DNA from 2 places in the Streptomyces sp. BRA346 genome. Region 1 is predicted to be linked to the other one. Evidence: predicted binding sites of a transcription regulator. Region 1 holds the regulator's gene; the other holds the start of a gene.
The links. Region 1 encodes HspR, which represses chaperone genes until heat shock. Its sites were predicted from a motif close to TTGAGNNNNNNNNNCTCAA; they were not measured.
Positions count from the first base shown of each region.

Region 2: lon (endopeptidase La) is a predicted target of HspR. The motif match lies at 1,997-2,015, and genes of this name have one in related genera.

Region 1 is NZ_JAIWIH010000026.1:86,178-89,580, reverse strand. It holds gene grpE (nucleotide exchange factor GrpE) at 1-576, shown strand, start outside; gene dnaJ (molecular chaperone DnaJ) at 631-1,809, shown strand; gene LCH29_RS28775 (heat shock protein transcriptional repressor HspR) at 1,814-2,299, shown strand; gene LCH29_RS28770 (Uma2 family endonuclease) at 2,516-3,157, shown strand; gene LCH29_RS28765 (hypothetical protein) at 3,232-3,403, shown strand, end outside.
Region 2 is NZ_JAIWIH010000012.1:290,975-294,377, reverse strand. It holds gene lon (endopeptidase La) at 1-1,974, opposite strand, end outside; gene LCH29_RS17685 (RNA polymerase sigma factor) at 2,119-2,730, shown strand; gene LCH29_RS17680 (zf-HC2 domain-containing protein) at 2,727-3,403, shown strand, end outside.

The DNA.
Region 1 (3,403 bases):
GCCGGGTCCGCCGACAAGGCGGGCCCGGGCGCCCCGGCCGGGGACCTCGAGCAGGTAGCCATTCAGGCGCAGCTGGACCAGGTGCGGACCGCTCTCAACGAGCGGACGGCCGACCTCCAGCGACTTCAGGCCGAGTACCAGAACTACCGACGCCGGGTCGAGCGGGACCGGGTGCAGGTCAAGGAGGTCGCGGTCGCGAACCTCCTGTCCGAGCTGCTGCCCGTGCTCGACGACATCGGCCGGGCGCGTGAGCACGGCGAGCTCGTCGGCGGCTTCAAGTCCGTCGCCGAATCGCTGGAGACGGTGGCGGCGAAGCTGGGCCTCCAGCAGTTCGGCAAGGAGGGCGAGCCCTTCGACCCGCTGGTGCACGAGGCGCTCATGCACTCGTACGCGCCGGACGTCACCGAGACGACGTGCGTGCAGATTCTCCAGCCGGGGTATCGAATCGGCGAACGAACGATCCGCCCGGCGCGGGTCGCGGTCGCCGAGCCCCAGCCGGGTGCCTCGCCCAAGGGCCCGGGCGAAGGCGACGGCACGGCACCGGACGAGGAGAGCGGTGGCCCGGAAGAGGGCTGACGCGACGGTGACGGCGGGAACAGCAGGAATATCAGGAGAGGAGGGACGTCGGGGATGAGCACCAAGGACTTCGTCGAGAAGGACTACTACAAGGTTCTCGGCGTCCCCAAGGACGCGACCGAGGCAGAGATCAAGAAGGCGTACCGGAAGCTCGCCCGCGAGTACCACCCGGACGCCAACAAGGGCGACACCAAGGCCGAGGAGCGCTTCAAGGAGATCTCCGAGGCGAACGACATCCTCGGCGACCCCAAGCGGCGCAAGGAGTACGACGAGGCCCGCTCCCTGTTCGGCAACGGGGGCTTCCGCCCCGGGCCGGGCGGGGCGGGCTCCACCGGGAGCTTCAACTTCGACCTGGGTGACCTCTTCGGCGGCGCCCAGGGCGGCCCCGGTGGCGCGGGCGGCTTCGGCGGCGGGCTCGGCGACGTGTTCGGCGGTCTCTTCAACCGCGGCGGGCCCACCCGGACCCAGCCGCGGCGCGGCCAGGACATCGAGTCCGAGGTGACGCTCAGCTTCACCGAGGCCGTCGAAGGGGCCACCGTTCCGCTGCGGATGTCCAGCCAGGCCCCGTGCAAGACGTGCTCCGGCACCGGCGACAAGAACGGCACCCCGCGGGTCTGCCCGACCTGCGTCGGCACCGGACAGGTCAGCCGCGGCGGCGGGGGCGGCTTCTCGCTCACCGACCCGTGCGTGGAGTGCCGGGGCCGCGGCCTGATCGCACAGGACCCGTGCGAGACCTGCAAGGGCAGCGGACGGGCCCGTTCCGCCCGCACCATGCAGGTCCGCATCCCCGCGGGCGTCAGCGACGGCCAGCGCATCCGGCTGCGCGGCAAGGGCGCCCCGGGCGAGACCGGCGGTCCGGCCGGTGACCTCTACGTCATCGTCCACGTGGACCCGCATCCGGTCTTCGGCCGCCGCGGCGACAACCTGACCGTCACCGTCCCCGTCACCCTTCCGGAGGCGGCACTCGGCGGCGAGATCAAGGTCCCGACGCTGGGCGGTCCGCCGGTCACCCTGAAGCTGCCGGCCGGCACCCCCAACGGCCGGACGATGCGCGCCCGCGGCAAGGGCGCGGTGCGCAAGGACGGCACCCGCGGCGACCTGCTGGTCACCGTCGAGGTCACGGTGCCGAAGGACCTCAGCGACGGGGCTCGCGAGGCGCTGGAGTCCTACCGGGAGGCGACCGCGGGCGAGGACCCGCGGGCGGAGCTGTTCCAGGCCGCGAAGGGAGCATGACCCAATGGAGACGCACGGCCGAGGGGGCCTCGGAGGCAGGGGACCCGGCCGGTCCCGCAATCCGTACGAGCTGACCGACGAATCGCCGGTGTACGTCATCTCGGTCGCCGCTCAGCTCTCCGGCCTGCATCCGCAGACCTTGCGTCAGTACGACCGTCTCGGCCTGGTCTCCCCGGACCGTACGCCCGGCCGCGGCCGGCGCTACTCCGCGCGCGACATCGAGCTGCTGCGCCAGGTGCAGCAGCTGTCGCAGGACGAGGGCATCAACCTCGCCGGGATCAAGCGCATCATCGAGCTGGAGAACCAGGTCGCCGCGCTCCAGTCGCGCGTCGCCGAGCTCCAGTCGGCCGTCGAGGGCGCGGCCGCCGCGATGCAGCAGCGCGAGGCCCAGGTCCACGCCTCGTACCGCCGTGACCTGGTCCCCTACCAGGACGTCCACCAGGGCAGCGCGCTGGTCGTGTGGCGTCCCAAGCCCAAGCGCAGGGACTAGCGTCTCCCTTGATGCGAGCGACAGGCCCGGCGACCGACCTCGGTCACCGGGCCTGTCGCATGGCGAGGTCTTCGATGCTCCCGTCCGAGGACTCATCCGTTCGAGTGGCACGCCACCCGAACCCGGGCCGTCAGGCCACTCGTCTCCCTAGCGTGAGGCCGTTGCCTGTGCCGCAAGGGCACGCTTGGCCCACACTTGAGGAGGAGGTGCTGCGCCGTGACCGCACTCGCCCATGAGGCGCCTACGACGTCGGAGGTGCCCGAGACCATGTCCCCGATCTCGCTCGATGAGGCCCTGTGGCAGGCGTGGAAGTCCCTGGAACTCCCCGAGGGCTTTCGCGCGGAGATTGTCGAGGGGTTCATCGAGGTGTCGCCGACCGGACGTTCCAGCCATGGTTTGATCATTCACCGCATGTACCGCGCGATGGCGCACTGCCTGGATGACTCTGATTGGGCTGCGTATCGCGACCTGAACGTCATCCACGGAATGAAGGTGTGGGTCCCTGACATCTTCGTCGCGCCGGAGGAACCCGAAGAGCACCTCACCGAGGACGGCCTCGGCTTCTCCGCATCCGCCGTGAAGCTCGTCGTTGAAGTGGTCTCTCCCGGGCATGAGAACCAGCAGCGCGATCGGGTGCGCAAGCGCCGCGCCTACGCCGGGGCCGGAATTCCCGTCTACGTCATGATCGACGACCACGATCAGCATGGCACGGTCACCGTGCTGACCTCGCCCTCTCCGGACGAGCAGACGTACGCGGCCGAGACTCGTGTCCCGTACGGCACGGTGGTGGAGATTCCGGAGGGCCCGGCGAAGGGTTTCGCGATCACGGAGGAGATCACCGGCCCGCGCCAGGAGTGACCGGGGTGCGATGAGTTCCGGGCCGCTGGACTGTCCTACCTGCTGAAAGGAGCATTCCACCGCAGGAGACCCCCATGCACGCAGTCCTCGTCACTCTCACGATCGACCCGGCCCAGGCCCCCGCGGCGGCCGCCGCGCTCATGAACGACATCCTGCCGAAGCTCATCGCCGCACCGGGTTTCGTCTCCGGCCAGTGGCTGGAGCCCGTGGACGGCCGGGGCATGTCGATCCTGACGTTCGCGGACG
Region 2 (3,403 bases), on a different contig from region 1:
GGCGATCTGGGCGGACTCCTTCATGACGTCGCCCAGCTGGCCGGTCAGGGCCAGCCCTGCGCCGCCCGTCTCGGGGTCCGCGAGCGACGCCTCCACGTACAGCACGTCGCCGCCCGCGCCCGTCACCGCGAGCCCGGTCGCCACGCCCGGCACGGAGGTGCGGCGCTCGGCCGGGTCCTGCGCGGACTCCGGGGTGTGGTGCGGCCGCCCGATCAGCGGACGCAGCTCCTCCACCCCCACCGTGAAGGGCAGGTCGCGCTTCCCCAGCTCGTGCTGGGCCGCCACCTTGCGCAGCAGCCGCGCGATCGAGCGCTCCAGGGTCCGTACGCCCGCCTCGCGGGTGTACTCCCCGGCGAGCTTGCGCAGCGCCTCGTCCGCCACGTCGACCTCACCCGGCTCCAGACCGGCGCGCTCCAGCTGCCGGGGCAGCAGGTGGTCGCGGGCGATGGTGACCTTCTCGTCCTCGGTGTACCCGTCGAGCCGCACCAGCTCCATGCGGTCCAGCAGCGCCTCCGGGATGGCCTCCAGGACGTTGGCCGTGGCCAGGAAGACCACGTCGGAGAGGTCGAGTTCGACCTCCAGGTAGTGGTCGCGGAAGGTGTGGTTCTGCGCCGGGTCCAGGACCTCCAGCAGGGCCGCGGCCGGGTCGCCGCGGAAGTCGGAGCCGACCTTGTCGATCTCGTCCAGGAGGACCACCGGGTTCATCGAGCCCGCCTCCTTGATGGCCCGTACGACCCGGCCGGGCAGCGCGCCCACGTACGTACGCCGGTGGCCGCGGATCTCCGCCTCGTCGCGGACGCCGCCGAGCGCGACCCGGACGAACTTCCGCCCCATCGCGCGGGCCACGCTCTCGCCGAGGCTGGTCTTCCCGACGCCGGGCGGGCCGACGAGCGCCAGCACGGCCCCGCCGCGCCGCCCGCCGACGACTCCGAGGCCGCGGTCGGCGCGGCGCTTGCGCACCGCCAGGTACTCGGTGATCCGCTCCTTCACGTCCGCCAGGCCCGCGTGGTCGGCGTCGAGCACCGCCTGGGCGCCCGGGATGTCGTACGCGTCCTCGGTGCGCTCGTTCCACGGCAGCTCCAGGACGGTGTCCAGCCAGGTGCGGATCCAGCTGCCCTCGGGGCTCTGGTCGCTGGCCCGCTCCAGCTTGTCGACCTCCTTCAGCGCCGCCTCGCGCACCTTCTCGGGCAGCTCGGCGGCCTCGACCCGGGCCCGGTAGTCGTCGGACTCGTCCTCGGGATCGCCGTTCAGCTCGGCCAGCTCCTTGCGCACGGCCTCCAGCTGCCGCCGCAGCAGGAACTCGCGCTGCTGCTTGTCGACGCCCTCCTGGACGTCCTTGGCGATCGACTCGGCCACGTCCTGCTCGGCCATGTGGTCGCTCAGCCAGGTCACGGCCAGCTTGAGCCGCGCCACCGGGTCGGCGGTCTCCAGCAGCTCCACGCGCTGGGCGACGCTGAGGAACGGCGAGTATCCGGAGTTGTCGGCGAGCTGCGAGACGTCGTCGATCTGCTGCACCCGGTCCACGACCTGCCAGGCGCCGCGCTTGCGCAGCCAGCTGGTGGCCAGCGCCTTGTACTCCTTCATCAGTTCGGTGACGGCACCGGGCAGCGGATCGGGCACGATCTCCTCGACCGCGGTGCCCTCGATCCACAGCGCGGCCCCGGGCCCGGTCGTCCCGGCCCCGACCCGCACCCGCCGCACCCCGCGGATGAGCGCCCCGGGATCCCCGTCGGACAGCCGGCCCACCTGCTCGACGGTGCCGAGCGTGCCGATGCCCGCGTACGTCCCGTCGATACGCGGCACCAGCAGCACCCGTGGTTTCCCGCCATCGGACCGGGCGGCGGCCTGCGCGGCCTCCACCGCGGCGCGTACATCGGTATCGGAAAGGTCCAGCGGTACCACCATGCCGGGCAGCACGACCTCGTCATCGAGCGGCAGGACGGGCAGGGTGAGCGGTGTGGACAGCGAAGCCATGATCTCCCCTTCGGCAGGCAAGTTGAGCTATGCAGACTCAATGCCTGGGCGGCCCCAGGTGTTCCCGAGTCCGTGTTCGCTGTGAGCGATCGCTTGTCCTGGATGCCGTGAACCGCCGCGGGGCTCCCGAGCGATAGAGGAAGCGTGAGACCGTTACGCCCCCTGGGGGCCCATCCGAGCGACGCGGAGCTGCTGCGCGCCGTCGCGCGGGGCGACGCCGACGCGCTCGCCACGCTGTACGACCGGCACGGCGGCTGGCTGCACGCCCGGCTCACCCGGCGCTGCGCCGACCCCGAGACCGTCCAGGAAGTCCTCCAGGACACCTTCGTCACCGTCTGGCGGTCCGCCGCCTCGCACCGCGGCGGCGAGGCGGGCGGCTGGTTGTGGACCATCGCGGCCCGCCGCCTCGTCGACGCCCGGCGCACCGCCGTCCGCACCGCCGAGGCGCAGTCCGCCCACGCCCGCCACGACCCCGACGCGGCGCGTGCGACCACGCCGTCGGCGGAGGACCGGGTGCTCGACGCGCTGGAGTACGGCACCGTCGGCACCGCCCTGGACCGGCTCTCCCCCGAGCTGCGCGCCGTCCTGCGCGCCACGGTGGTGGACGGACTCACCACGCGCGAGGCGGCACAGCTCCTCGGCATCCCCGAGGGCACCGTCAAGTCGCGAGCCCGCCGCGCCCGCCGCGAACTGCGCTCCGTACTCGCCCAGCTGTCCCCGCTGCCCGCGCCGCACCCGCTGGGAGGCACCCCATGACCCCTGCCTGGCATGTGACCCCGGCCCAGGCGGCGTCGTACGCCGACGGCTCGCTGCCGGAGCTGGACGCCTGGTCGGTCGACAAGCACCTGGAGGCGTGCACGCCCTGCGCCGCCCGCGTCTCCGCCGCGGCCCGCGAGGGCACGGCGGCCCCCGCCCTGGCGGCGGTACGGGCCGCCCTGCTGGCCACCGCGGCGCAGGAGGCCGCAAGGGTCGGCGACAGCCCCGGGCACGGCGGCGGCGCACCGGAGCCCGGCGCCCGGCACACCGGCCCGGCTGGCGGGGTGCGCCGGTGGGTCCCCCGTGGGCGGCTCGTCTGGGCCGCGGGGCCCGCGTTGCGGGGACCGTGGCTGGTCTCGTTGCTGGTCATCGCCGTCGGGGCGGTGTGTGCCGCGCGGGCCACCGGGTTCGACGGGGTACGGCCGCTCCTGCTGCTGCTCGCCCCCGTCCTGCCGACGCTCGGCGTCGCCGTGTCGTACGGGCGGCACGCCGACCCGATGCACGAAATCGTCGCCTCCACGCCGTCCGGCGGGCTGCGGCTACTGCTGACCCGTACGGCCGCGGTGCTGGCGGTGTCCGTACCGCTGCTCACCCTCGCCGGACTGCTGCTGCCCGCCACCGCCGGGGGGCCCGGGCCCGCGGCCTGGCTGCTGCCGGGGCTCGCGCTCACGCT